2 regions of the Priestia sp. RMT2NF4 genome follow, and region 1 is predicted to be linked to the other one. Evidence: riboswitches for the same ligand, from Rfam matches in the RefSeq annotation. Region 1 holds a riboswitch; the other holds the start of a gene.

Evidence for each region. Region 1 has a riboswitch for FMN ahead of ACMX9J_RS12780 (ECF transporter S component). Riboswitches for the same ligand answer to the same signal wherever they lie in the genome.
Region 2: it holds a riboswitch for FMN, as region 1 does, so the genes downstream of both, ribE (riboflavin synthase) here and ACMX9J_RS12780 (ECF transporter S component) in region 1, are expected to answer to the same signal.

The regions. Positions count from the first base shown of each region.
Region 1 covers NZ_JBLQZO010000002.1:699,740-715,362, reverse strand. The annotation lists gene ccsB (c-type cytochrome biogenesis protein CcsB) at 1-1,048, shown strand, start outside; gene ACMX9J_RS12800 (response regulator transcription factor) at 1,377-2,093, shown strand; gene ACMX9J_RS12795 (ATP-binding protein) at 2,093-3,865, shown strand; gene ACMX9J_RS12790 (peptidoglycan DD-metalloendopeptidase family protein) at 4,037-4,726, shown strand; gene serA (phosphoglycerate dehydrogenase) at 4,758-6,332, opposite strand; FMN riboswitch at 6,631-6,774, shown strand; gene ACMX9J_RS12780 (ECF transporter S component) at 6,929-7,504, shown strand; gene ACMX9J_RS12775 (ferredoxin) at 7,586-7,834, opposite strand; gene ACMX9J_RS12770 (helix-turn-helix domain-containing protein) at 8,092-9,141, shown strand; gene ACMX9J_RS12765 (RecQ family ATP-dependent DNA helicase) at 9,165-10,682, shown strand; gene ACMX9J_RS12760 (CPBP family intramembrane glutamic endopeptidase) at 10,682-11,287, shown strand; gene ACMX9J_RS12755 (DUF2663 family protein) at 11,376-11,831, shown strand; gene ACMX9J_RS12750 (hypothetical protein) at 11,886-12,260, shown strand; gene ACMX9J_RS12745 (metallophosphoesterase) at 12,281-13,048, shown strand; gene ACMX9J_RS12740 (MerR family transcriptional regulator) at 13,156-14,067, shown strand; gene ACMX9J_RS12735 (genetic competence negative regulator) at 14,195-14,797, shown strand; gene ACMX9J_RS12730 (Glu/Leu/Phe/Val family dehydrogenase) at 15,155-15,623, shown strand, end outside.
Region 2 covers NZ_JBLQZO010000003.1:696,347-711,969, reverse strand. The annotation lists gene ACMX9J_RS17035 (LrgB family protein) at 1-375, shown strand, start outside; gene ptsP (phosphoenolpyruvate--protein phosphotransferase) at 417-2,138, opposite strand; gene ACMX9J_RS17025 (phosphocarrier protein HPr) at 2,138-2,404, opposite strand; gene ptsG (glucose-specific PTS transporter subunit IIBC) at 2,423-4,477, opposite strand; gene glcT (glucose PTS transporter transcription antiterminator GlcT) at 4,748-5,596, opposite strand; gene ACMX9J_RS17010 (hypothetical protein) at 5,728-6,600, opposite strand; gene ribE (6,7-dimethyl-8-ribityllumazine synthase) at 6,983-7,453, opposite strand; gene ACMX9J_RS17000 (bifunctional 3,4-dihydroxy-2-butanone-4-phosphate synthase/GTP cyclohydrolase II) at 7,545-8,738, opposite strand; gene ribE (riboflavin synthase) at 8,755-9,414, opposite strand; FMN riboswitch at 9,693-9,843, opposite strand; gene ACMX9J_RS16990 (amino acid/polyamine transporter II) at 9,951-10,985, opposite strand; SAM riboswitch class I at 11,318-11,428, shown strand; gene ACMX9J_RS16985 (bifunctional homocysteine S-methyltransferase/methylenetetrahydrofolate reductase) at 11,536-13,374, shown strand; gene metH (methionine synthase) at 13,375-15,623, shown strand, end outside.

The DNA.
Region 1 (15,623 bases):
TGGGATTGCGGTTACCATCATCGGTTTTGTTGCACAGATTGGCTATTTCATTACAAGATGGATTGCATCAGGCCACGCTCCTGTTAGTAATTTATTTGAATTTACGACGTTTTTTGGCATGATGCTTGTTGGCGCATTTATTGTTATTTACTTTATTTATCGTCTTAGCATGCTTGGACTTTTTGCCTTGCCGGTGGCTCTTTTAATCATTGCTTATGCAAGCATGTTTCCAACTGAAATTACGCCGCTGATACCAGCTCTCCAGACGAATTGGCTGCATATTCACGTTACAACCGCAGCTACGGGTGAAGCCGTGCTTTCCATTAGCTTTGTTGCAGGATTGATTTATTTAATCAAAACAATTGATCAATCCAAGCGAAATAAAAAAGCATTTTGGCTGGAATTCATCCTGTATACGCTTATTAGTACGCTTGGGTTTGTAGCGGTGACGCTGGCTTTTAATGCGGCTCACTACGAGTCATCATTTAATTGGGTTAATAAAAGTGGCGAACAAGAGCAAGTCGTATATCATATGGTTCCGCTAGTGGGGCCTCATCAAAGTGAGTGGACAGACGGGAACGACATAAAGCCGCTTGTTGATATGCCGGCTATTATCAATGCTAAAAAATTAAATACAGTTATTTGGTCGTTAGCCGGTGGGTTTGTCTTATATTGGCTGATTCGTCTTATTTTACGGAAGCGAATTGGAGCCGCACTGCAGCCGCTTGTGAAGCAGGTAAACAGCGACTTGCTTGATGAAGTAAGCTACAGAGCAGTGGCGATTGGATTTCCTATTTTTACATTAGGAGCACTTATTTTCGCTATGATTTGGGCTCAGATGGCCTGGACGCGCTTTTGGGGATGGGACCCCAAAGAGGTGTGGGCGCTGATCACCTTTTTATTTTATGCCGCTTTTCTTCATCTTCGGCTGTCTAAAGGATGGCACGGTGAAAAATCAGCTTGGCTGGCAGTTGGCGGATTTGCCATCATCATGTTCAACTTAGTGGCCGTGAACCTAGTTATTGCAGGTTTACATTCATATGCGTAACCTTTAAAAATAGAATAGAGGCTGAAATAAAGATATTTTAGTTGAAGAAGATCCGAACGATGAGTTGAGATTCTTGATGGAGAATCACATTTGTTCGGATTTTTTTATTTGCATGGTGAACGGAGGCTTCATATATGTAGTTGCTTCTAGCTCCTGTATTTTATTTGTCCATCTGTAGATTGGATGGATTTCGATATGTCTCAACCTCTTTTTTGAGGAAAAAAGCTATTTTTCATAAAGGTGTTCACGAATTGTCACATTGTTTGGGTAACATAAGTAGAACTCGCCGGTTTTTTTTTGTACACTAAGACTAGGAGGTTGAAAATACATGCAAAACGAACAAAGATTACTGCTAGTAGACGATGAAGATCGCATTAGACGATTGTTAAAAATGTACTTAGAAAAAGAAGGATACATCATTGAAGAAGCAGCCGACGGGCATGAAGCAATCGAAAAAGCGTTACACATAGATTATGATTTGATTGTATTAGATTTAATGATGCCTGGCATAGACGGTATTGAGGTCTGTAAACAAATTCGCGAGAAAAAAGCAACTCCTATTATCATGCTTACAGCTAAAGGTGAAGAAGTAAACAGGGTCCAAGGGTTTGAAGTAGGTACAGATGATTACATCGTTAAGCCGTTTAGCCCAAGAGAAGTGGTTCTTCGCGTAAAAGCACTGCTTCGACGTTCTTCTCAAGCAACGTTTATTCAGCCAGAAACGAGCGTGAAAAACCTCATTGTCTTTGATCACTTAACGATTGATAATGATGCACATCGCGTTACAGCAGAAGGAAAAGAAGTTAACTTAACTCCAAAAGAATATGAATTATTATGCTACCTTGCAAAAACGCCAGATAAAGTATACGACAGAGAGCAGCTGCTGCGTGAAGTGTGGCATTATGATTTCTTTGGAGATCTTCGTACGGTAGATACGCACGTCAAGCGTTTGCGTGAAAAGTTAAATCGCGTATCGTCACAAGCGGCGAAAATGATCGTAACCGTTTGGGGAGTAGGGTATAAATTTGAGGTTGAAAATAACTGATGTTTTGGAGAAGTGTAGTTGGTAAACTATGGTTTACTATCCTATTGCTCGTTACGCTTGTTTTATTTATTTTGACCATTTTACTGCTTCAGTTTTTTGAAAATTATCATGTTGTAGACGCAGAAAACCGTTTAACTAAAACGGCTGCTAAAATCTCTACCATTGTGCAGGAAACAGAGGATGAAAAGCTAGGACTATCCATTGCTCGTGAACTTGCAGATCAAGCAAGTGTAGTTATTGTTCAAGATAAAGATTTCTATTGGCATTCCACACATCCTGATAAAGAAAATAAGAAAGCTATTTCGGCCATTGTTAAACAAAACAATCAGCTAAATCAAGTGGTTGAAAAAGGTAAAGTAATACGGGAAAAAATGTACATGACCACAAAGAAAGACACGAGTGATGAGCCTTTAATGTTTGTTGTCGGTGTACCTTTAATGAAAGATAATAAACCGACAGGCGGCGTTTATCTGTATCAATCTCTTTCTGAAATTGAAGAGCCCGCTCAATATACGACTAAGTTCATTTTATTGGCTGCAGGTATTGCTATTATTTTAACTACTATCTTTGCTTTTTTCTTATCCACTCGAATTACAGCACCTCTTAGAAAAATGAGGCAGGCGGCATTTGAAGTAACAAAAGGGAACTTTGATACAAAAGTACCTATTTTAACTCACGATGAAATTGGGGAGTTAGCGATTGCTTTTAATCAAATGGGCAGGCAGTTAAAGTTTAATCTCAATGCGCTCAATCAGGAAAAAGAACAGCTTTCAAGTATTTTAAGCAGTATGGCAGACGGTGTTATTACGTTTAGTAGAGACGGATCGATTTTAATTACCAATCCCCCAGCGGAGCATTTTCTTCAGACTTGGTATTACGAGCAGGATGTGAACAACCAGCAGGTGCCTGAGCTTCCAGCAAACGTCGTGCATTTGTTTCAAACGGTAGTAGAGACTGAAACGGAGCGAAGTGCAGAGTTGAAAATTCAAGGGAAAACGTGGGTCATTTTAATGTCACCGCTCTATAATCAAACGAAAATCCGCGGTGCTGTAGCTGTACTGCGAGACATGTCTGAAGAGCGTAAACTTGATAAATCAAGAAAAGATTTTATTGCAAACGTGTCTCATGAATTGCGTACACCTATTTCTATGCTTCAAGGTTATAGTGAAGCTATTATTGACGATATTGCAAGTACGGATGAAGAAAAGAAAGAAATTGCACAGGTGATTTATGATGAATCACTCCGTATGGGCCGGCTTGTAAATGAACTTTTAGATTTAGCGCGAATGGAAGCGGGACATGTGCAGCTTCACTTAGAATCTGTAGCAATGGTTGAATTTACAGAACGTGTTTTGCGCAAGTTTCAAGGGTTAGCTAAAGAAAAACATATTAAACTGTCTCTTAATGGAAAAATAGAAGATGAATTTGAAGCGATGATTGATTCAGACCGTATGGAACAAGTGCTGACAAACTTAATTGATAATGCCATTCGTCATACGGATGACTACGGAGAAGTAAAGCTGCATCTTGATAAAAGTCAATCCGAAATCCATCTTTCTGTTCAAGATACAGGAGCAGGGATTCCAAAAGAAGATCTTCCGTTTGTATTTGAGCGATTTTATAAAGCTGATAAAGCCAGAACGAGAGGAAAGTCAGGAACTGGTCTTGGGCTTGCGATCGCTAAAAATATCGTGGAGGCACATCAAGGGATTATTGCAGTTGAAAGTGAATTAAATGAAGGAACAACTTTCTTTATCAAACTGCCAAAGTAAACACATGCTAAATAACAGTTTGTCTTCGGCTGAAATAATAAGAATAGCAAAGAGATGTGATTCATTGGAGAATCACATCTCTTTATTTTTTCTATAAACAAGTCTAAAAGAGAAGGAATTGGCATATAGTATGTTTTGTGTGCAATGATCTACATAGGAGGTTCTTTCTTCATGATTGACGTGTTAAGAAGAATATTGGTTGTATTAGTGATGGGATTGTGTATAGGTCTTTTATTTTTGGGCGGGCAAATGGTAAAGGCAGAAGAGAAGCAGTGGGAGTGGCCGGTTGAAGGAGTCTTAACTGATATATTTGGTTCTCGTCACGCCAAACACTTTGGAATCGATATAGCAGCACCTGTTGGTACACAGGTGTATGCTGTTGCAAAAGGAGTGGTGAGCCGCTCTTATTATTCAAATACATACGGGCAAGTTGTTTTTATCAAACAAACGAATGGATACGAAACGGTCTATGCTCATCTAGAGAAACGACTTGTTGCAGAAGGAAATTCTGTATCCGCAGGTCAAAACATTGGATGGGTTGGCAATACAGGACGATCTTCAGGTGCACATTTGCATTTTGAAGTTCATCAAGGAAGTTGGAATCCGGATAAAACCAATGCGGTAAACCCACTCGCCAAATTGGACAAGCAAAAACTATCGGCATACGTAAAAAACGATTTAGCTGCCACGGTTTTTCAGCAGTTACATCAGGCTTCTGATAACTGTATTCTTATCCATCAAGGAGATACATTATCTGAACTTGCGGCCAAATATGAAGTCGATGTGGAGCAGCTAAGAAAGTGGAATCATTTAAAGAACACCGCTTTAAATGCAGGACAAGTGTTAAAAATAAGTCCATAAAAAAAGAGCCGCTAAGGCTCTTTTTTCAATGTCACAACTCAATGCGCTGTATGGTCACAATTTCGCTTGTTTGTTTTAATGAAGTGATGACAGAATCATCTAAAAGTTTATCAAACGTGAGCATCATAATGGCTTCTCCGCCTTTTTGCTTACGGCCCACTTGCATGGTAGCAATGTTAATACGTAAATCTCCAAGTACTTTCCCTACATTTCCAATAACTCCGGGCTGATCACTGTGACGGATATAAAGAAGATGTCCTTCCGGATAAAAATCAATATCAAACGAATCAATATTAACAATTCGAGGTCCATATCCTGCTATATAAGTGCCCGTAATGGTAAATGTACGCTGTTCGCCTGTTACTGTAACGTCAATTATATTAGAATATCCTTGCGTATCTTCCGATGTTTTTTCACCAAATGTAATTCCTCGTTCTTTGGCAATCATAGAAGCATTGACTTCGTTAACAGGTGAGTCAATACGATGGGTTAAAAAGCCTGATAACAAGCTCCGTGTAATATAAGTGGTTTCTAAATCCGTCACTGTACCTCCGTAGGAGATCGAGATATGCTGAACGGGTTCTCGCATGCATTGAGATAAAATAGCTCCCATTTGTTTAGTAAGGCTCGTAAACGGCTGAATTTTTTCAAAAACTTCTTTAGAAAGCGTTGGTAAATTAATGGATGAACTTACAGGATTACCTTCTAGAAAACGCAGAACGTCATGTGCCACGTCTTCAGCAACGTTAAGCTGGGCTTCTTTTGTAGAAGCTCCTAAATGGGGAGTTGTAATAACTTGATCAAAATGTAACAAAGGGTTATCAATCGGCGGTTCAACTTCAAATACGTCAATAGCTGCACCTTGAACATGGCCAATTTCTAAATAATGAACTAAGGCTTTTTCATCAATGATCCCGCCGCGTGCGCAGTTTAATAAAAATACACCCTTCTTTGTTTTGGCTAATGTTTCATGATTGAGCAATCCCTTGGTTTCTTTCGTAAGCGGAGTGTGTACGGTAATTACATCCGCTGCTGCTAGTAATTCATCCAGGGATAATAGTTCTACGCCTAGCTTTTCAGCTCGGGAAGAGGTTAAAAAAGGATCGTAAACGTGAACGCTCATATTGAAGGCTTTTGCGCGTTTAGCAAGCTCTGAGCCAATTCGTCCAAATCCGATAATGCCCAGGTGTTTGCGATTAAGCTCTGTTCCAACAAATGCTGAGCGGTTCCATTCGCGCGCTTTGACTGAAGCATTTCCTTGGGGGATATGCCGAAACAAGCTAGCCATCATAGCAAATGTATGTTCCGCCGTTGAAATGGTATTTCCGTTCGGCGCGTTAATAACGACAACCCCTCGTTTGGTTGAGGCTTCAATATCAATATTATCGACACCTACTCCAGCGCGAGCAACAATTTTTAAATTCGGCATTTTTGCCAGCAAATCCTCTGTAACCGTCGTAGCACTCCGTACTAAAAGCGCATCGTACGTATGCAAATCATTCTCAACTTCTTCAACTTTTTTTCGCGTAAGATTCACATGAGGAGCTTCAAGTAGTGGAGCAAGACCTTCATTGCTAATTGAATCAGCTACTAATACGTTATACATGACGTGAACATCTCCCTTGGATTTTACTATCATCAAATATTTGATAATTTACCATGTTAAAAAAATTCTGTCAATTATATTTTTTAAACTTTACAATTAGTTATCAAATACACAATTGTAAACGTAAAATTGAAACTATAAATATGTCATAATGCTGTTGGTTATGCACTTATTTCCTTATTTTACATATAAAACAGTAATGAAGTTTATAAAAGACATCAATTTAATAGGAATTAAAAAACTTCTTTATTTACTTTTAATTCGAGATAACATATAATAAATTCATAATTAAATATTGGTCTATCTTCGGGGCAGGGTGAAATTCCCGACCGGCGGTAAAAAAACAAATTGTTTTGAGCCCGCGAGCTTATATGTAATACATACGAGCAGATTTGGTGAAATTCCAAAGCCGACAGTACAGTCTGGATGGGAGAAGGTGGAGGTTCAGCGTTCAAAACCTAATGTGATGAACGTTTATTAAATATGCCTGCCATGTCTCCTCTCAACGAATCATTTGTTGGGAGGTTTTTGCGTGGGGATATGAAGTTGAACCTTTCTTCTTTGAAGAGTGGATCACAAAGAAGGAGAGAGGCAAGATGCAACAAAGTAAGAAAACTCAAAAGCTGGTTATACTAGGAATGTTAAGCAGTATTGCTTACATTTTAATGATGATTAATTTTCCGATTCCTGGATTACCTCCGTTTTTAACAATTGATTTTAGCGAAATTCCTGCACTCGTAGCAGCACTTGTATTTGGACCTATGGCTGCTGTTATAGTAGAAGGAATAAAAAATTTATTGAATTATTTAATTCAAGGAAGTGCTACAGGGGTTCCGGTTGGTCAAGTGGCGAACTTTGTAGCTGGTTTACTGTTCATTCTTCCTGTATCATATATGTTCCGTCGATTTAAAACAGCCAAAGGCGTAACGATAGGTTTGGTTACGGGTACGGTTGTAATGACGGTACTCATGGCTGTCTTAAATTATTATGTCTTTTTACCGGCGTATACAATCTTCTTACAATCGCCAGAAATGTCTAGTGAACAAGCGCGTCAATATATCGTTGCAGGTATTTTGCCGTTTAACTTAATAAAAGGAGCAGCAACAGGGGTTATTTTTGTCTTATTGTTTTCAAAAATGAAGCAATGGATCACGCGCCGCGTTGCTGTTTAATTCAATCGCTCTCCCGGGGAGAGCGATTTTTATATATAAAAAAACCTGCAGCATGTACTATACTACAGGTTTGTTCAATACTTATTCGAATTTATTAGCATCGCCTTCGAATTTTTCATCCGCTACGCGAATTGAATCCGTAGGGCAGCCTTCCATTGCATCCATCATATCATCTTCTAGATCTTCTGGAATTTCTACTACACCTTGGTTATCATCTAATGTTACGAATGCAATACCTTCATCATCATAATCATAAATGTCTGGTGCTGCTGCTCCGCAAGCGCCGCATGCGATGCAAGTATCTTTATCAACAATTGTATATTTTGGCATAACAAGACCTCCTGTAAAGTGTTCGAAAATTTCTTATTATATAATCTCTTCGCGAATCAAGAGTGAAATTTCTCCTTATTCATTGTAAAATGATTTATAAAACTTTTCAATAGAAAAGTCACTGAGAATGCTTATCAAATCAAGGTTTCTTCACTTATCCAAACGTTTTGATACATAAAGGAAAGAGCTAAAAAGCCTTTATCTCACATGCTATTGGTCACTTTTGGTACAATGAATGAGAAAGGAAGTTGACACCTTTGAATTATATTCAAGTTAGCATTTTATTTTGTATAAAACAGTTAAAAGGTGAGCGAACCGCCTATGGTATTTATCATTTATTAACAGGTAAAAAGTCAGCGCAAACAATTCAAGACGGAAAAATTTTTGGAATCTCTTTTCTTTTTCAGTCATTTCTTTACTTAGATAAACGGTCTTTTGAAACCTGCGTTGCATATTTAAAAGAACAGCAGTATATCGAAGAAACTGAAAATCAAAAGTATGTGATGACAGATAAGGGACGAACACGCCTTGAAGATGAACTGACGGCTCGGCCCTTTCATCCAGCTTTAGACGGATGGAAATTCGCAAGCAGTACTCAATTATTTTTAGCAAGAATCACTTTGTTCATTCAGACCTTATCCAACCTACAGTATTTTCAAAAAGGGTTTTTACCCATTTCCAAAAATCCTGAGGTCATTCAATGGGTCAAAACGTATATTATGTCTCAAAAGCAAACGCGTCAAGAGTTAGCCGCCGAGCTATTCAAAGAGCTCCGAACGTGCTTGAAAGATTGTAGGGAACGGGATGCGTCTCTTTTTGTTTTGCAACTGACTGGATACGAAAGAGTAGGCTTTACAAAAAATCAGTTAGCATATCAATATGAACTCGATGAGCATTATGTGCATATTCAACTTTTAGGGGTTATTCATCATATCATTGAAAAAGTGAGTCAAAATAATGAAAGCTTTCATGTACTTTCTTCTTTTTTGCATGATCTATATTTAGAATTGCCTTTGACAAGCTCGACGTTAAAAACGTATAGCTGGCTTCAAAAAGGAAAGACGCTTGAAGAAATTGCTTATATAAGGCGTTTAAAAGAAAGTACAATTGAAGATCATATTGCAGAATTAGCTCTGTTTGTTCCATCTTTTTCAATCGATGCATACGTATCGCCTAAGCAGCAGGAAGAAATTATCTCGGCTTTTGAAAGTTTGCGTACAAATAAATTAAAGGCGATAAAGGAAGAAGTAAAAGACGACGTTACCTATTTTCAGATTCGTCTCGTATTAGCAAAACATTTTACCTGATACTAAAAAAAGTGGTGTTTGATGTGAAGATAGAACAACTTCTACAGAAACAATTTGGCTATAGCCAATTTCGACTAGGACAAAAAGAGATTATTCAAGATATTTTAACAGGTCATAATGTGTTAGCGGTTCTTCCTACAGGAACAGGGAAATCATTGTGCTATCAGCTCCCCGCTTATGTGTTGAACCGACCGGTGCTGATTGTATCTCCTTTAATTTCACTGATGGAAGATCAAGTTCAACAACTAAAGGCAAGTGGAGAAAAGCGAGTTATTGCCTTAAATAGTTTCCTACAACAAGAAGAAAAAAGACGGGCGCTAAAAGATTTAGCTTTTTATCGTTTTATTTATGCATCTCCTGAAATTTTGCAAAACGCTGTTGTGGTAGAAGCATTAAAACAGGCAAAGGTAGGCCTTTTCGTTGTGGACGAGGCGCACTGTATTTCTCAGTGGGGACATGATTTCCGTTTGGATTATCTTCAGTTAGGAGATATATGGAAGGAACTTGGCAGTCCGCTATGTCTGGCACTAACAGGAACTGCGACTAGGGAAGTAGTGGAAGATATTAAGCGCTACTTATCGCTGCCTGCTGTCAACGAGCACATCTATTCCATGAATCGAAGTAATATTGCGATGAAAGTTGATTTTGTTGCAAGTATTGAAGAGAAAAAAGAGAAGTTGCTGATGTACGTTAGTGAACTGCAAAGTCCAGGAATTATCTATTGTTCCAGCCGATCTTGGACAGAAGCATTAACACAGCTTCTAAAGGAAAATGGGATACAGCGAGTGCAGTATTACCATGGGGGAATGGAACCGAGTGAAAGAATGCTTGTTCAACAGCAATTTTTAGAAAATCAGCTGGATATCATTTGCTGCACAAGTGCATTTGGAATGGGGGTTAATAAATCGAATGTTCGCTTTGTTATTCATTTTCATACACCTACGCAGCTAGAAGCATACGTACAGGAAATTGGAAGAAGTGGACGCGATCAGCAAAACAGTATTGCGATTTTGCTTTATGCTGAAGGAGACGATGATTTTGCTCATTCTTTACTTGAAATTGAGCTTCCTTCTTCAGATATCATCTTATACTGCCTGTCGTATTTACGAAATCATGATCAGGCCATTCCTTTAAAACAAGTAGAGTCTCATTTTCTTTATACAGTGGGTATTCAAGAAACACATTGGCGATTTATTCGTTATTATTTGTACAGAGAAAATGTAGTGGAAAATGAACATGTTGAACCTAGGAAAATCCCTGAATCGCTGCATGAAACGATTGTTGCAGCTGTAAATAAACGTCTTCGAAACAAACATGACAAGTACCGTGCGATGAAGGAGTTTATTGAGGCAAAAGAATGCCGTCGTCAGGTGCTGCTTGGCTATTTCAATGAGCTGGGAAAATCAGAGCTTCAGAATTGTTGCGATTGCTGCGGATTGGATTTAGAAGCCTATAAAAAAACAAATGGTGAGCAAGAGCAATGGACATTTCAAGGCTGGGAATTAGAATTAGCTCGTTTGCTTCGTCAAGGAGAGATATAATGGCAAAGTCACAGCAAGAGCTTATTTCATCCATGACGGATGCAGAGCTGGTTAAAAATTTATATGTAACGCAGCTGCTCATCTGCTTTATTGCTTTAGGCATCGGTTTTTTCACATTTGATTCGTGGCATTCCTTTTTACAGTTTTTTGAGCTGGATTGGGCTTCTATTTTATTGTACGGGGGAGGTACAGCTCTCTTGGTAGTAGGAGGAGATATGCTTCTAATGAAGTGTGTACCCGAGCATTTATATGATGACGGAGGTATTAATGAACGTTTATTTGCTAATCGTTCCATTCCTCATCTAGCCCTTATTTGCCTAATCGTTGCATGTTCAGAAGAAATATTATTTCGAGGGGTTATACAAGTTCAGTTCGGCCTTTTTTGGGCGAGTATCGTATTTGCACTCGTTCACATTCGATATTTAAAAAAGTGGTTTCTTTTTATTTCGGTTGTGGTTTTAAGCTTTTTAATAGGGTTGCTGTTTTGGTGGACTGAAAATTTGTATGTCACGATTTTCACTCATTTTCTCATTGATTTTTTATTAGGCCTGCAGATACGAAAGTCAAAAGGGAAATCTGTACAGCCAGAAGAACTCATGCAGTAAAGGTTAAGGAAACAGCCATTATTTTCAGTGTTATCCACATAATCTTTTATATTCACTCATATGTTGTACTAGCATACGAGGGGGTGGAATGTTGGAAAACAAGTTGATAGACTTTGAAAGCGATGAAACACTTCAATATATATTAGCGAGCGTTATCAAAAGAAAAGAGACGGTTAATAAGCTGAAAGCTAAAGAGAAAAGATGGAAGCTTTTGTTTTTAGCCAGCTTAACGGCTGTTATTAGCTACTTTTTTTTCATATTTCAAAGCGGTTTTTTTACGACGTTTAGCGAATTTTTCTCATTTTTGTTAGGTAACATAGGGCATTTGATGTTTCTATTGCTCACCGTCTCCCTTTATTTTTATACTGTACAGCTGCAGAAAAAAAGCGAGAAAGCGGAAAAGACTTTTCAAGACTTGCGCTGTGAGATTATTAAAAGAAGCAAAGAGCTATGGGCGACGCCTGAAACATGGGAGAACCGAAAAGAAACGTTCCGCTGGATGCAGTCCACTTATGGAATTAATTTATATCATGAAAATAAATAGAATCGCATGAAAAAGCCTCTTTTTACATAGAAGTTTAGTGAAGGGGGTTTTTTTGTGAGAGATTGGTTTAACTTGCTGGCTGCGTGGTTATGCAGTTATTATATCAGCAGTTTAACGGCTGTAGGCTCAAAAGCTTCGTTAACCTATTTACTTATTCAAATGATTTTACATCCGTTAGATGTGTTTGGTATTATAATCTTATTTTTCACGGCTCTTTTTTGTCTGTCGGCGGCAGTTCGTAAAGTGTTTCTGCAAAGTCGGTTGTTTCTAAAAGGCTATAAGGTAAAATGGCATGAATATCTTGTTTCATGTCTATGTGTGATAGGAGTTTTATCGTTAAGTACAGTTGCGCTTTATCAAGTAGTAGGTTTGTTAACAATTGCGACAATTTATGCCCTTTCTTCTTTAACAGAAACACACCGTGTATAAAATGAAAAGAAGGAGAATATATGGTTATTTCTTTAATTATTTTAGCGTTAGGCATAGGCCTGCTGATTTTTATGTTTTCGGAAGCCCATCGTACATATGTAGAAGAAAGAACGATTCATTTATCAACATTTCCCGGAAATCAGCAGCCTTTACGCCTGTTTTTTATATCGGATGTACATAAGCGAACAGTTTCGTCGAAGCTGTTGGAAAAAATACCTGGTGAAGTAGATTTTGTGATCATAGGCGGTGACTTACTAGAAGGAGGAGTACCTTTATTGCGTGCTCGTCAAAATATTCAAAAGCTTAAAACGCTTGGACCGGTCTATTTTGTATGGGGAAATAATGATTACGAAGTAAGTCAAGTGCAATTGAAGCAGATGCTTAAGGATGAGGGAGTTATTACCCTTAAAAACGAGCATGTCTCTGCAGTTTCTAAACATGGTACTACATGCCATTTTGCGGGAGTAGATGATTTATCCGAAGGTGAGATGGATCTAAAGCGAGCTGTTTCTTCCATTGAACCTGACCAGCTTACCATTCTTCTAAGCCACAATCCTGATGTTATCTATTATGTAGATGAAGAATCAAAAGTAGATTTAATTTTGAGCGGACATACACACGGAGGACAGATACGCTTATTTAATTTTGGTATGTATGAATTAGGAGGGCTGAAAGAGAAAAGACAGATTCCTCTTTTTGTTAGTAATGGATATGGTACAACCTCCCTGCCTCTCCGTTTACAAGCTAGAGCACAAACGCATTATATCACTTTAAAAAGGAAAGAATAGCCTTGAACAAACTCTTTACATAGCATATACAAATTTTACACACAGGATAACTTATCCTATAATTCAATTAATAGAAACAGTTCACGAAGAGTAGTTGGAGGTTACGTATGGCTCACGAAGGGAAGTATAATATTAAAGCCATCTCAAATATGGTCGGGATCCAGCCGGGAACTTTGCGTGCATGGGAACGACGCTATCAAATTTTAAATCCTGTCCGCAATGAATCGGGGCATCGGTTATATACAGAGGAAGATTTGCGGAAATTAAAATGGCTCACGGAAAAAGTGAGCGGAGGTTTTACGATTAGTCAAGCGGTTTCGTTATTAGAAACGGAAAGTAGTACAGTAGGAGCGTTTGAAGAAGAAGGAGAAGTAGATTCCCCTCAGAAAATTAGGGATGAGCTGTTAACGATGCTTCTATCTTTTGAAGAAGGAAAAGCACAGGATTTAATTAATCATGCGTTTAGCCTGTATTCGGTAGAAAAAGTGGTTATTGATATTTTGGGTTCTCTACTCGTGACGGTTGGAGATATGTGGGAAAAAGGGCAAATCACAAGTGCTCATGAGCATTATACGACTCAAGTATTAAAAACGCGTATCAGCATGATTTTTTATTCGCTGCCTTCAAATGGCTTATTGCCTAAAGCGATTGCTGTATGTGGGCCTAATGAGACACATGAAGTTGGACTTCTAGTCTTTACGCTATTTTTACGCCGTAAAGGGTTTGAGGTTATTTATTTAGGAAGCAGCATTGAAGATAAAGATGTTGAGCTAATTGTTAAAGAAGTAGACCCAACGTTTTTATTTATGTCATGCACAATGATAGAAAATGCCGAGAAAACACTGAATTTGACGAACCAAATGATAAAGAAATTCCCGCATCTTAAAGTAGGATTAGGCGGTTATGCGTTTGATGGTTTAGATAGCAAAAGAAAAGGCGAGGCTCAGCCGTTTATTTTAGGAAATACAAAAGAAGAGTGGAACAGCTGGCTAACAAAAAAATTAGCAGAAATTGATTGAGAATAGCTTGTCTTTCCTTTCATAAACCTGTAAACTCGTAAGTAAACATCACGAACCGTTTTCCAAAAAATACATATACTGCATTATCGAACCATGTGGTTATGAGTGCAAGCGGGGAGGGACGCTAATGAGGCTTGAACGATTAAACTATAATAAGCTAAAAGTTTTTTTGACCTACGATGATTTAAAAGAAAGAGGGTTAACAAAAGAAGATCTATGGACAGATACATTCAAAGTAAAACAGCTCTTTCGTGAGATGATAGAGCAAGCTTCTCAAGAACTGAACTTTGAACCTACAAATTCTCTTTCGGTAGAAGTTTTTTCACTTCAAGCACAGGGAATGGTTGTATTTGTGACAAAGCAGTATGAAGAAGAAACCAGCTACGGTGAGTTCGATGAAGACGAGTTCGAGGACTTCATTGAAATGCAGGTCATGCTAGATGAAAGCGAAGACATGTTTTTTGAGTTTGATTCATTTGAAGATGTCATTCAGCTGACCAAGCGCATGTCAAACTTTTACGATACGGATAGCGTACTCTATTCATTCGAAAAACGTTTTTACGTGCTGTTGGATTATCACATGCTGTCACCGGCTGAAGTTGGGAATATGATTGCGGTTTTGGCGGAGTATGGAAATCCCTCTACAATTACAAAGCACCGCGTAAATGAATATGGAAAAATATTAGTAGAAAAGAGAGCTCTGGAGTATATTAACTCTGTCTTTTCTTAACTGTTTAATTGAAATTATTACACCCGTGAAGGATAAAGCACTTTTATTAAAATAAGAGTGGCTGCACTTTCAGCTTGTACAAAGTTGTTGAAAGTGCTCTTTATCACCGGGTGTTTTTTATTTTTTTAAGACGATTAACGCATACTAGGAAAGAGGCAGACTTAAAACATTGTAGCATACCTTGTAAAGTTATTGGAAGCGTTTTCTTAGAAGAACACAAAAAATACTAAAAGTTCGATATTTTCCTTTGCAATGTAAAACTAAGGGTGTATACTATGTCATGAAAGAAGCACCATTCAATTAAAAACGAATAATTTTCGATACATTTTAGGAGGTTTACAGATGGTAGCCGACAAGATGCAAGACAGTAAAAATAGTCAAGAAGAGAAGCATGATGTTTTAAAATCTACACAAACAGTGATACATAAAGCGTTAGAAAAACTAGGCTATCCTGATGAAGTGTATGAACTATTAAAAGAGCCATTACGAATGATGACAGTAAAAATTCCTGTTCGTATGGATGACGGATCAGTTAAGATTTTTACAGGTCACCGAGCGCAGCATAACGATGCAGTTGGTCCTACGAAAGGTGGAATTCGTTTTCACCCAAACGTAACTGAAAAAGAAGTAAAAGCTCTATCTATATGGATGAGTTTAAAATGTGGAATCGTTGACCTTCCTTACGGTGGAGGAAAAGGTGGAATTGTTTGTGATCCTCGAAATATGTCTTTTGGAGAATTAGAGCGTTTAAGCCGCGGATATGTTCGTGCGATTAGCCAAATTGTTGGACCAACAAAGGATATTCCAGCGCCGGATGTGTTTACAA
Region 2 (15,623 bases), on a different contig from region 1:
TCTTCCATGCTGTTAGCATTAGTGTTTCATTTACAATCAACGCTGGTTCATAGCTTGATTCCAAGATCGGTTACGATTCCTATTGCCGTTAATGTGTCTCAGACGCTAGGAGGAGATCCGAATATTACCATTATGTTTGTGATTATAACCGGTGTAGTAGGATGTATGGTCGCTCCAAAACTGATTAAGCTCCTCGCACTGCACTCTTCTCTAGCAAGAGGTCTTCTTTTAGGAGTAGCTTCCCATGGGACAGGTACAGCAAGAGCTTTTGAATTTGGAAAAATTGAAGGCACTTTTTCTAGCCTTGGCATGATCGTAGCAGCACTTCTTACAATGCTGTTTGCAAATATGCTTTTGCCTACTATTTTCTCTTAAAAGATAAAAAAGGTGTGATCATATATGATCACACCTTTTTATTATCCAATATGAAAAGTTGATTTTACGAACTCAATAACTTCTTCCGTAGAAGACATTGATAGAATTGTATCTAAATGAGGTTCGATATCAGCTTTTGATAATTGACGGATTTGAGAACGAGCTTTCAGAATAGACGTTGCACTCATTGAGAATTCATCTAAGCCTAAGCCTAAAAGAATTGGAATGGCAATCTCATCTCCTGCCATCTCTCCGCACATGCCGACCCACTTACCTTCTTTGTGAGCCGCTTTGATTACCATATTCACTAAGCGAAGAATCGCTGGGTTATACGGTTGGTATAAATAAGACACGCGCTCATTCATGCGGTCAGCAGCAAGCGTATATTGAATTAAATCGTTTGTTCCGATAGAGAAGAAATCTACTTCTTTAGCAAATAAATCTGCGATTACCGCTGAAGAAGGAATCTCTACCATCATCCCTACTTCGATGTCTTCCGAAACTTGTACGCCTTCTTGTTGAAGTTTTGCTTTTTCTTCTAAAAGAATAGCTTTTGCTTGACGGAACTCATCAACAGTAGCAATCATAGGAAACATAATTTTCAGATTACCGTATACGCTTGCACGTAGAAGCGCACGAAGCTGTGTACGGAACATGTCTTGCATCTCTAGACATAAGCGGATAGCACGGAATCCTAAGAATGGGTTCATTTCTTTTGGTAGATTTAAATAAGGAAGCTCTTTGTCTCCACCGATGTCAAGAGTACGAACAACCACTGGTTTGCCTTCCATACGTTCAAGAACTGTTTTATAAGAAGTAAACTGCTCTTCTTCCGTCGGAAGATCTTCGCGGCCCATATATAAGAATTCTGTACGATAAAGGCCAACGCCTTCGCCGCCGTTTTCTAATACGCCTTTTACATCTTCTGGTGTACCAATGTTAGCTGCAAGTTCAACGTGATGATCATCAGCTGAAACCGTTTTTTCATTTACAAGCTTAGCCCACTCAGCTTTTTGTTCTGCATACTCAGCGGCTTTTTTCTCGTAAGCTTTTACTGTTTCTTCGCTTGGATCAACGATAACTTCGCCATCTAAACCATCAACAATTACTAATACGCCGTTTTGAATGTCTTCCATAACTGTTTTTGTACCTACAACAGCTGGGATCTCCATTGAACGCGCCATAATTGCTGAGTGAGAAGTACGTCCGCCAATATCTGTTGTAAATCCTTTTACGAACTTACGATTTAACTGTGCTGTATCAGACGGCGTTAAATCTTCTGCGATAATGACAACTTCTTCTGAGATTAAGCTTGGATTTGAAACGTTTACACCTAAAAGATGAGCTAATACACGTTTTGTTACGTCACGGATATCAGCAGCACGTTCTTTCATATATTCATTGTCCATTGACTCAAACATATTAATAAACATTGCCGCTACTTCATCAAGTGCATGTTCAGCGTTTACATTTTCATTCGTAATTTTATCTTTAATTGGATTAATAAGTTCAGGATCGCTTAGAACTAATAAGTGAGCTTCAAAGATTTCTGCTTTGTCATCTCCAAGTTCTTTACGAGCGTGCTCTCTAATAATTTCAAGTTCTGATTTTGATTTTTCTAGCGCAGCTTCTAGACGTGCTACTTCTGCTTCAACTTCAGTTACTGATTTTTTTTCAACGGTTAATTCTGGATTTTCTAGACGAAATGCTTTAGCAATAGCAATGCCGCTAGAAGCGGCAATGCCTTGAATTTCCTTTGTCATTATTCGCCTAATCCTTCTTTGCTCATTGTATCTTCAAGAGCAGCAAGTGCATCTGCTTCGTCAGAACCTTCTGCAGAGATAGTGATTGTAGCGCCTTTTTGAATACCTAAAGACATAACGCCCATGATTGATTTTAAGTTTACAGTTTTACCGTTGAATTCTAAGTTGATGTCAGAATCAAATTTGCTTGCTGCTTGTACTAAAGTTGTTGCTGGACGTGCGTGAATTCCTGAGTCTGCTGTTACTGTAAATGTTTTTTGTGCCATGTTAAATCAATCTCCTTTTTACTTTGAAATGTTAATAATATTTGCTTCTTGTTGAGAAACTTGGCCCTGCTTTAAGATATCAATTTTTTCATCAGCTTGTAAATTCGTGAAAATGATCGGCGTAATCGTCGATGGCGCATTTTCTTTTACAAAGTCTAAATCAATTTTCAATAGAGGCTGTCCTTTTTTCACTTCATCGCCTTGGGCAACTAAAGCTTCAAAACCTTCGCCTTTTAAATTAACTGTATCAATACCAACGTGAATTAAAATTTCACGTCCAGTCGTTGATTCAATACCTAAAGCATGTTTCGTCGGGAATAAGTTTACTATTTTTCCGTCCACTGGTGCAACTACTGTGCCTGTTTTCGGAATAATCGCAAAACCGTCACCCATTAATTTTTGTGAAAATACCTGATCTGGTACTTCCGATAAAGGTACCAATTCTCCCTCAATCGGTGAAACAATATCATTACCATTATCGCTTCCTACTTCAGATGTTGCAACAGGTTTTTCAATTGTTTTTGTCTCTTCTTTTGTGACAACCGGTGTTTTGCCATTCATAATGTCTTGAATTTGACCTTTTAACGTGTCAGATTTCGGACCGAAAATAGCTTGAATATTGTTACCAACTTCAAGAACACCAGCTGCTCCAAGTTTTTTCAAACGGTTTTTATCAACGTTACCCACATCATCTACTGAAACACGTAAACGCGTAATACAAGCATCTAAATGTGTAATGTTTTCTTTACCGCCAAGTGCAGCCAAAATATTTGTCGGAAGCTCTGCTGCTTCTACTTTTACATCTTCTTCTCCCTCTTCTTTATCTTCACGACCCGGTGTTTTTAAGTTAAATTTACGGATTGCAAAGCGGAAACCGAAGTAGTAGATAACTGCTAGAACTAAACCTACTGGAATAACTAGCCACCATGCTGTGCGGTTTTGCATAACTCCAAATAGAACGTAATCGATAACCCCACCTGAGAATGTCATACCGATTTTAACATTTAATAATTGCATAACCATAAACGACAAACCAGCAAATACTGCGTGAATCGCAAATAATACTGGTGCTACGAATAAGAACGAGAACTCAAGCGGCTCTGTAATACCCGTTAAGAAAGAAGTTAAAGCAGCTGAACCCATGATACCAGCTACATATTTTTTGTTTTCAGGACGAGCTTCGTGATAAATCGCAAGAGCTGCTGCTGGCAATCCGAACATCATGAACGGGAATTTACCAACTTGGAATGTTCCTGCTGTTAAAGGCACGCCATCTGCTAATTGAGCAAAGAAAATCTTTTGGTCACCGTGAATATGTTGACCTGCTTTATTGACATAATCACCAAACTCAAACCAGAACGGAGAGTAGAAGATGTGATGAAGTCCAAATGGAATTAATGAACGTTCAATTAATCCAAATACAAACGCTGATAAAGTTGGGTTTGCATCAATCATGTTGGTAGAGAAAGCATTTAATCCGCTTTGAATTGGCGGCCAAATGAAAATCATAATAACACCTAAAAGAATTGAAAATACCCCAGTAATAATTGGTACAAATCGTTTTCCTGCAAAGAACCCTAAGTAAGATGGTAATTCAATATTGAAATAACGATTATACATGGATGAAGCTAAAATACCTACTATGATACCCCCGAATACACCCGTAGCTAACGTAGGAATTCCTAAGATGCTAGTGTAAGCTGGATTAGCACCCATTTTGTCAGGATCTAGTTGTCCTGTAGCAACTAAGATTGTGCTCATCGTTTTGTTCATAATTAAGTAACCTACGATTGCAGCAATACCTGCTACACCGTCACCACCGGCTAAACCAACGGCAACACCAACGGCAAACAATAGCGATAAGTTGTCAAATACGATTTGACCCGCCTGCGACAAAACATTTGAAACTAATTGAACCCAGTCTGCACCAAGTGCCGGTACTGCATCCAACAATGTAGGGTTTTGAAGCGCTGTCCCTACTCCAAGTAAAATCCCTGCTGCCGGTAAAATCGCAACCGGTAGCATAAGCGCTTTTCCGACTTTTTGTAATACTCCAAAAAGTTTTTTAAACATGGCGCTTACCTCCTTTTATATATTTAGTGTGCAACAAGCTATTTATTTGATACGTGAATCATTAACGCGCTTTCATAAAACGCTTTCTTTAACTAGAAAACTCATTACATTTCCCGGTGTTATGAGGCGAAGTCTTCAATGATTGCGCTTTCTTATAACAAAAAAAGGCATGAGGAAAAAGAAACGACAAATGGATATACTCATCCAATTACACATCGCTTCATTTCTCACTCATGCCTGATCGTATCAGTAACACGTATTGAAATGATTTTATAAATCCGTTTTTGTTATAAGTCGCTGCAGATGCATCGTTAAGTAAACTGCTTCTGCTTCATACACAGGTAAATGTAACGCTTGCTGCATTACTTTTATCACTTTCCAAGACACATTGTAACACAGAGGATATTCTTCTTTCAATAGCAAAGCAATTTTTTTTGGCTCTTCTATTTTTTCTCCTGTTTTTACTCGATCAATGGCAAAATGCAAATGACGAATCAATCTCATATAGTGTACAGATTCTTTGTCTACCTGCAGATGAAGCGATTCTTCAATCACATTAATAATCGTTTGAATAAGCTGCGAGTCTTGATTCACTTCTAACAGGTTTTTTTCGGTCAGCGCACTATGGATATGAAGCGCGATAAAACCAATCTCTCCTACCGGAAGCTGCACGCCTATTTTACGACTAATGATCTCTACCACTTCAGATGCGATTGTATATTCCTCTGGATATAAGGCTTTTGTTTCAAGTAAAAATGGATTTTTAAGACCCATCCCCTGCTGAAAACGTTTTATCGCAAAGGCGATATGATCTGTCAATGAAATGTGTATATGCTCATTCAAAGGGATATTAACGCGTTTTTGAATATGCGTTACAATATCATTCATCATTTCAATTACATCTTCATCCACCTGAGCTAAAAGCTGCTTGTACTGTTCTTGCTCTTCTTCACTCTTTAGCAAAAACATTTTTTCCACAGCTTTTGCATCGATTTCATCGCCTTTTTTCTTGTTGAACCCTATTCCTTTCCCAATTAGCACAACTTCATCATAGGTAAGGTGTTTAGCAATTAATACATTATTATTAAGTACCTTTTCTACAAAAAAGGACTCTTTCACGAATCCTTCACTCCCCTGTTTCGGCTTTCTATTATTTGCTTTCCTATCTTACAAATAATACGCATAACCGTCAATTCATTTTTCTTTGTTTCAAATATTATTGAACTAAACTATTTGAGTTACGTATTATCTTAGTAGTTCTTCGCTGGAAACGCAACGTCTTTTTTACTCGTCCCATAACAATTTTTCATAATAAAATATTGAAGCATAACGCTCAGAATGAATATACCCGCTTGTAAAAGCGTAAAAAGAACAAGTGAAGTGGTAATAGATACCAGTAAAATCCCATAGTGAATTAGTAAAATATCTACTATACGCAGCCCCGCTATAATGATCCCAGCTCCAATAAAAAATTCTTTGACTACACTCCAAACGAGGAGAATCGTAACAATACAAACATAAATCATCGTTGCATTTACGGAATCATGAGTAACCGACGCAAACCATCCCGTATAAAACCAATTATTATGAAAGTATGCTAACAGCAGAAACATAATAGTAGAAGTAATGGCGAGCATTCCCAGAAAAAATGTAGCGTAATGCACAAATGTCATATACCGTTCTGTTAGCCATACATACCAAATCTTTGAAATGCTAAAGCCTATAGTCATTAAAACGCCTGTATAAATTGTTTTCCACCAGTGATGTGTATAAATATCCCAATGTAAAAATAATTCTTCAATCCCCATAAACATAGCCGAAATGATTAAAATATAGCGAAATTTTAATTGATAAGCAGCTACCACCATAGCCATGATTGGAAAAGCAAACGTTTGAGAAGTTAAGGACCCAAACAAATTATCAAAATATTCATTGGTCATAAAATCAGGATCGTACTCGTAACTTTCAAACAACACAAATACAACATACTCTAGTACATAAGCCATTCCAATGATAAAAAAAAGCAAAACGACTAGCTTTTTATCTTTTTTACGTATGAATACTGTAAGCAAAACGGCTGTGCTGATAATAATCAATGCAAAAAAAGCAGTATAATGAGGCATAGACGTCTCCCTTTTACGACCTAATTATTACTTAGAGTAAGACGTTTTAGCTAAATTATACATAGCTAGCTTCTATTCAAAAGAGATTGAGACATACTACATCAATCCAATCTAAAGGCGAACAAATCGGATACATGAGATAGTATGGATCGCTTGCTGCACTGCAGGTGATTTCCCTGCAAGGCTTCGCTTTCCCTACAGGAGCCTTCGCCCTGCTCTCCACTCAACAGTTAGAAGCCTACATACAGGAAACCTATGTTGTAATGTAACCCTAACCATGAAAAAATCCGAACGATTCATCGTTCGGATCTTCTTTCAACTACCATACTTTTGTTTCAGCCTCTTTTAACTCTTTATCTTACAAAAACTGGAATGCCCTCTATTATCCTTCAATCATTTTTGAAAGGTTGGCCATTTCGATAGCTGATGCTGCAGCTTCCCATCCTTTGTTTCCTGCTTTTGTTCCTGCACGTTCAATTGCCTGCTCAATTGTTTCAGTTGTTAATACACCAAAGATAATTGGTACGCCTGTTTGTAAGCTTTGAGATGCAACGCCTTTTGCTACTTCATTACATACAAAATCAAAGTGTGGAGTAGCTCCTCGAATAACCGTTCCTAGCGTAATAACCGCGTCATATTTTTTAGATTCAGCTAATTTTTTAGCGATTAATGGAATTTCATAAGCGCCCGGTACCCAAGCCACGTCTACATCTTCATCAGCTACGCCGTGACGTTTAAGCGCATCTTCTGCTCCACTAAGTAAACGCCCTGTAATAAATTCATTAAAACGCCCTACCACGATTCCGATTTTTAATCCTGTGCCAACTAAATTTCCTTCATATAAATGATTCATCTCTTGTTCCTCCTGCTAGTAGTAATATATAGTTATTTACATTTCTTTTCATGAATTAGCTTCATTTGTTATAACGAAAAAAAGTGTAAACTTATAAATGTAATAAATGACCTAGTTTTTTAGCTTTGGTATCTAAGTATTTTTTATTGGCATCCACTGCCGGCATTTGAAGAGGCACTCTCTCTACCACTTCAAGGTCGTAGCCTTTTAGCCCAGTAATTTTGCGAGGATTGTTCGTTAAAAGCTTCATTTGTTTGACTCCAAGGTCCTTTAAGATTTGAGCACCGATTCCATACTCTCGTAAATCCGCAGCAAACCCGAGTTTTTCATTCGCTTCTACGGTATCGTATCCTTCTTCCTGCAGCTTATATGCTCTTAGCTTATTTAATAAGCCAATACCTCTGCCCTCTTGACGCATATACAGCAGAATGCCGCGTCCTTCTTCTTCAATTTGCGTAAGAGCTGCGTGAAGCTGAGGACCGCAGTCACAGCGCTCAGAGCCAAACACATCTCCAGTCAAGCACTCGGAGTGAACCCGCACGAGAACGGGGCTATTATGATCAATATCACCCTTGATAAGAGCCACATGTTCTTTATTATCAAGTTTATTTGTATATCCTACAGCCTTAAAATCACCAAATGCCGTAGGTAAGCTTACTTCTACTTCACGGCTAATCAGCTGGTCATGTTTGCGGCGGTAGGCAATCAAATCTTTTATTGTAATCATTTTTAAATCAAATTGCTCTGCAATCTTTGTTAAATCCGGTACGCGTGCCATTGTTCCATCTTCATTCATAATTTCACAAATAACACCCGCAGGCTTTCCTCCTGCTAACACGGCTAAATCAACAGCGGCCTCTGTATGACCCGCACGCTGCAGAACGCCCCCGTCTTTTGCAATCAACGGAAAAATGTGTCCTGGTCGTTGAAAATCACTTGCTACCGTTGCTTCATTTACAAGAGCCATAACGGTAGCAGAACGTTCGTACGCACTGATACCTGTTGTACTTGAAATATGATCAATACTTACTGTAAATGCTGTTCCATGTACATCCGTATTGTTCACTACCATTGGGTGAAGATTCAATTTATGCGCAATTTCTTCATTAACAGGTGTACAAATTAATCCTCTTCCATGAGTAGCCATAAAGTTAATAACCTCAGGCGTCGTTTTTTCGGCTAATGCAATAAAATCTCCTTCATTTTCTCGATCTTCATCGTCGCATACAATAACCACTTTTCCCTTTTTTAACTCTTCAATGGCTTCTTCTACTTTATGAAACATCTCTTTCACCTCACTGTTAATTTGTAAAACCATGCTGCTGCAATAAATCCTTCATATTACCTGACCGATTCGAGGCGCCAGGAGTTGACTTGTTAGCCATCATCTGATGCATATATTTAGCTAACATATCGCATTCAATATTCACCTTGTCTCCTCGCTGTTTGTCTCCCACGACTGTGTGAAGTACCGTATGAGGAATAAGAGAAATAGTAAATGATTGGTTGCTGACATCAAAAATAGTAAGACTTGTTCCGTCTACAGAAACAGATCCTTTTAACATCATAAATTCACGAAGTTCAGGATCCACTTGAATTTCATAATAAAAGGCATTTCCTTTACGTGTTTTGCTTACAATGGTTCCAATTCCATCAACGTGTCCGCTGACGAAATGCCCTCCAAACCGGCCATTTGCAGCCATCGCCCGTTCTAAGTTAACACGTGATCCAACGGTTAGAAGCTGCAGGGTACTTGCTTTAATCGTCTCCGGCATGACGTCGACCGTAAATTCATTTTGAGAGTAAGCCGTTACGGTTAAACAAACGCCGTTAACTGAAATACTGTCCCCTAAGTTCACATCTTCTAACACGGTCTTCGCATCAATCGTAAGAACAATTGCTTCTGTAGCCTTTTGAATCCGTTTTATTTTTCCAATTTCTTCAATAATACCTGTGAACATTTTCTTCACCTGCTTTGGCGCTATTCCAACTTCTTATGCCGTTTTGAAATAGCAGCTGCTTTTTTTTCATATTTATCTTTCCCCCAACCACTGAAAATAAAAAAGCCCCTTGAACAAATGTCCAAGGGGTCGGCTGAGCTGAATCAGTTTTATCTATGCAAAATTCCGCTAATTGTATACGAAATAAACAGTTATATTTTGTGTACAAAAACAAGGGTAGCTTTAAAAAAGACAAACCTGTCCCTTATTCATACAACACAAAAAAACAACTGTGCTTCCTGATCCTTCTCCCATCCAGACTTTTACTGTCGGCTCTAGATTTTAACTAGATCCACCGCTAACATACATCGTACGAAAACGGGTCACGGGCTTAAAAGCATATGCTTTATCACCGCCGGTTGGGACTTACACCCGACCCCGAAGGATAATATATTCGACTGCTAGAGTCTTATTTGTTTTACATTATAGCAAAGTAAAATCGACTTGTCACATCATTTAACTTCGTTTTTTCATATCTGCTCTGCAAAATCCAGCTTTTAGCTTATTTTTTCTTTTTTAATACATAGCATCCATACAAAAGCTAGTCCAATATAGCCAAATATCGGATACAAAAACTCAAGAAGCTGAGCATATCCAAATTGCCCGATAATAAAGCATGCCAAGATAATAAACGCAAAAGCTTGTTTGTCATTCAGGGGAAGAAATGATTGAAGCTGTTTAGCGATTCCAAATACATTTCCAATCAATGTAGTAAAAATCTCACCTAACACAACTACCGTAAATAAAACATTCACCCACGCTGAGATATTTTTAACAACGGCACTCATAGGAATATCAAGTTGAAATGAATAAGGCAAATTGGAAAGGGCAAGATGAGTAGAAACAAGCATAAACGTAAGTACACATCCTCCTATTACGGCCCCTTTTTTGATCACGCTCTTATCTTTCACGGAGCTTCCTAATGGAACTAAAACGGCCTGAGCCAAAGCTAGATTTAGGGAAATATATAAAAAGGGACTAACCGCCCACTTCCACTGTGTGACGAGCGTTAAGTCTGGCTTCGTTTGAATCAGTGAGAAATAGCTGACATTTGGCACAAAGATGATAAAAGCAAATGAAAGCATCATCGGCACAACAAGAGAATTAACCATTAAAATACCGTTAATTCCTCTTGCGATAAATATATAAGTTAAAACAATTGTACAAATCATCCCAACAGGAGGCCACAGCCCGAACTGTTCTTTTCCTATTGCCCCCGTACTCGCTAGCATGACTGAAGTTACTCCAAATAAAATGACGATCATTACACCGTTTACCGCTTTTCCAAGTACATCACCAAATAAATATGTATTAAGCTGCTGATAAGAAGAAGCCCCAATTGCGTGCGAAAGCAGCATCATTTTCGAACCTAGCCAAATAAAAAACAAGCCGCTGACCAAAATTCCAACCATTCCAAGTTCCCCGTACTGTGTAAAAAATTGAACAATTTCCTTGCCTGTTGCAAAACCGGCTCCTACAACGGTGCCTACATACGTAGCAGCAACCTGCAGCGTGAGTTTCCACCTTTTCATGCCCATCACCCTTCTACCCTTCATAGTTCACTATATGTAGAAACGGTTAAAAAAAGACGAGCCTTTTATATGTAAATCCTCGCCTCACCCGGTGCTGTTCATTTTTCGTTTTTTTATTTCCTTCTTGTTTTTTTCATGAAAACCCTTTATCCCTTAACATAACGGCAGTTTTCAAACAAAATATACGGATATTTTCCCTTTAGCTTTTAAATTTTCCTCAATATTTGCTGGAAATTCACAATTTACTGTTGTATAATTTCTAAAAATCAGATAAATTATTAAATAAGTATTCTTTCTATTTAAAAAAATATGTTTCAATTATATACAATTGATTCTTATCATGAGAGGTGGAGGGACTGGCCCTTTGAAACCTCAGCAACCAGTCGTTAGAGACATGGTGCTAAATCCAGCAAGCAATTAATTTATTGCTTGGAAGATAAGAAGGCGAAAAAAGTCTTCTTCTTAAGAAGACTTTTTCTATTTTATCGGCATATTGCATAAAACGAATCACTCGTGAAATAGAAGCGGAACAATTTAAGGAGGTTTTGACATGGGGTTACTTGAAGATTTAAAGTCTAAAATTTTAATTGGGGATGGTGCCACTGGTACCCTCCTTTACTCACACGGTATTGACAGCTGTTTTGAAGAACTAAACATCACCAAACCAGAAGAGGTTTCTCGTATTCACAGAGCCTATGTAGAAGCTGGTGCAAACGTTATTCAAACAAATACGTACGCTGCTAATTATCAAAAACTTGCCCGTTATGGATTAGAAGATTCAGTCAAAGACATCAATGTTGCTGGTGTAAAATTAGCGAAACAAGCTGCAAACGATCAGGCTTACGTGGTTGGTACACTCGGCGGAATTCGTTCTTTCCAAAAAAATGCTATTAGCTTAGAAGAGGTTAAGCGAAGCATTCGTGAACAAATGTTTTGGCTTTTAAATGAAGGCGTGGATGGCCTTTTATTTGAAACATACTATGATTTCGAAGAATTAAAGACCGTTCTTACACTAGCAAGAAAAGAAACGGATAAGCCTATTATTACCCACGTTTCCCTGCATGATATTGGCGTACTGCAAGATGGGCGTCCTTTAGCAGATGCATTAAAAGAATTAGAAGACTTGGGAGCAGATGTTGTCGGGCTAAACTGCCGTTTAGGTCCTTATCATATGATTCAGTCTCTTGAAGAAGTACCGCTTCCTGATCGTGCTTTCTTATCTGCTTACCCTAATGCCAGCCTTCCGGCGTATGTGGAAGGCAAGCTGGAATATGAAACGAATGAAGACTACTTTGTAGAAAGCGCGCGTTTATTCCGCGAACAAGGGGTTCGCTTAATTGGAGGATGCTGCGGTACAACACCAGCTCACGTACGCGCCATGTCGTCTGCCTTAAAAGACCTGCCTCCGATTACAAGCAAAGTCGTTAAAATGAGACCAGCCGTTACGGTTCAAGAGCGTGAGCAGCAGGATAAACCTCATATGCACGAAATTGTGAAGAAGCGCCGCTCCGTTATCGTCGAGCTGGATCCGCCTAAACAGCTTGGTCCGACGAAATTTTTAGAAGGCGCAAAAGCACTTGATAAAGTCGGCGTAGATGCTATTACATTAGCTGATAATTCTCTTGCCTCACCTCGCATCAGCAACTTGGCAATGGCAACACTGATGCAACAAGAAACAAAAGCACGACCGCTTATTCATATTACCTGTCGCGACCGAAATTTAATTGGACTTCAATCTCATTTAATGGGACTTCATACGCTAGGAATGAATCAAGTGCTTGCAATTACCGGTGATCCGTCAAAAGTTGGCGATTTCCCTGGCGCCACTTCGGTCTATGATTTATCTTCATTTGACTTGATTAGTTTAATCGCTCAGTTTAATGAAGGACTATCTTATTCCGGCAAACCGCTTGGTCAAAAAACCAATTTTTCCATTGCAGCTGCCTTTAACCCAAACGTGCGTCACTTAGACCGAGCCGTTCAGCGCTTGGAAAAGAAAATCGACTGCGGGGCTCACTATTTCATTACTCAGCCTCTCTATTCAACTAAGCAAATTGAAGAGGTATATGAAGCAACCAAACATTTAACAACACCGGTATACATCGGGATCATGCCGTTAACAAGCGCAAGAAATGCTCGATTTATTCACCATGAAGTACCTGGAATTAAATTATCAGAAGATATTCTAGAACGTATGGACGCAACGGGAAATGACCGGATTCGCGGTGAAGTCGAAGGCCTTGCGATTGCAAAAAACTTAATTGATACAGCATATGAGCTATTTGACGGTATTTACTTAATTACGCCGTTTATGCGCTATGAAATGACCGAAATTCTAACACGCTATATTCATGACAAGCAACTCGTTACATCAGAAAGGAAGATATAAATGAGCTCACTTATCGAACAACAACTAAAGAAGCGAATACTCGTCATCGATGGAGCAATGGGAACGATGATTCAAGATGCTGATTTAACCGCTGAAGATTTTGGCGGCGAAGAATATGAAGGCTGCAACGAATATTTGACCCGAACAGCGCCTCATGTGATTCAGCGCATTCATGAAGAGTACTTTGCAGCGGGTGCTGACATCATTGAAACCAATACGTTTGGCTCAACATCTACCGTACTTGATGAATACGATTTAGGCCACTTGGCGTATGAATTGAATATCGAAGCTGTGAAGCTTGCTTGTGCAGCCCGTGATAAATATTCAACTCCCGAATGGCCTAGGTTCGTAGCTGGAGCTATCGGCCCTACCACTAAAACTCTCTCTGTTACGGGAGGTATTACATTCCCTGAGTTAGTAGAATCGTACGAAGAGCAAGCTCGGGGTTTGTTAGACGGCGGCGTCGACTTACTTCTAGTCGAAACCTGTCAAGACATGCTGAACGTAAAAGCTGCGTTTTTAGGCATTACAGCGGCGTTTGAAAAACTGAAAATAGAAGTTCCAATTATGATTTCAGGAACGATTGAGCCAATGGGAACAACTCTCGCTGGTCAAGATATCGAATCTTTTTACTTATCACTGGAACACATGAAGCCTCTTTCAGTCGGACTTAACTGCGCGACAGGTCCTGAATTTATGACGGATCATATTCGCTCTCTTTCAGACCTAGCCACTTCAGCTGTTAGCTGTTATCCAAACGCTGGACTTCCGGATGAAGAAGGCAATTATCATGAGTCCCCTGAGCTGCTGGCTCAAAAAATTAAAGGATTTGCTGATAAAGGCTGGCTGAACTTTGTAGGCGGATGCTGTGGTACAACGCCTGCTCATATTAAAGCACTTGCTGAAGCGGTAAAAGAGGTTGCTCCTCGTTCGCTTGATCGCTCCGAGCATAATCATGCTGTAACCGGTATTGAACCGCTTGTATATGACGATTCTATGCGCCCTCTTTTTGTGGGAGAACGTACGAATGTAATCGGTTCTCGCAAGTTCAAGCGTCTGATTGCGGAAGGGAAAATTGAAGAAGCATCTGAAATTGCGCGTGCTCAAGTTAAAAATGGTGCTCACGTTATTGATATTTGCTTAGCAGATCCAGACCGTGAAGAAATGGAAGACATGGAGGAATTTATTCAAGAAGTTGTAAAAAAAGTGAAGGTTCCTCTTGTAATCGATTCAACTGACGAGAAAGTTATTGAAAAAGCTTTAACGTACTCGCAAGGTAAGGTCATTATCAACTCCATTAACTTAGAAGATGGTGAAGAGCGTTTTGATGCAATCTTGCCGCTAGTAAAAAAATTCGGTGCAGCTCTGGTTGTCGGTACAATCGATGAAACAGGCATGGCCGTTACTGCAGAAAGAAAAGTAGAGATTGCTAAACGCTCACATGATTTGCTTGTTGAGAAACATGGCTTTAATCCAAAAGATATTATTTTTGACCCTCTTGTGTTTCCTGTAGGGACTGGTGATGAACAATATATTGGTTCTGCTGAAGAAACAGTTAAGGGAATTAAAATGATTAAAGAAGCCCTGCCTGATTGCCTGACCATTCTTGGCGTAAGTAACGTGTCATTCGGTCTTCCTCCAGTCGGACGTGAAGTACTAAATGCGGTTTACCTTTATCACTGTACGCAGGCTGGACTCGATTATGCCATTGTTAATACAGAAAAATTAGAGCGCTATGCTTCTATTCCAGAAGCTGAAATTGAGCTTGCTAATGCGTTATTATTTAACACAACTGATGAAACGCTAAGCACGTTTACGGACTTTTATCGTGATAAAAAGAAAGAAGCAAAAGTAGAAATTTCTACGTTAACACTTGAAGAACGATTGGCAATGTATATTGTCGAAGGTACAAAAGAAGGATTGCTTCCTGATTTAGAACAGGCTTTAGCTCAATATGATGATCCGTTAGATATTATTAACGGACCGCTTATGAAGGGGATGGCGGAAGTCGGACGTTTGTTTAATGACAACCAGCTGATTGTAGCAGAAGTGCTTCAAAGTGCGGAAGTTATGAAAGCATCCGTTGCCTTTTTAGAACCTCATATGGAAGCAACTGAAAATGATTCTGGAAAAGGAAAAGTGATTCTTGCAACGGTTAAAGGCGACGTGCACGATATCGGTAAAAACTTAGTAGACATCATTTTAAGCAACAATGGTTTTAAAGTCATTGATTTAGGAATTAAAGTAAC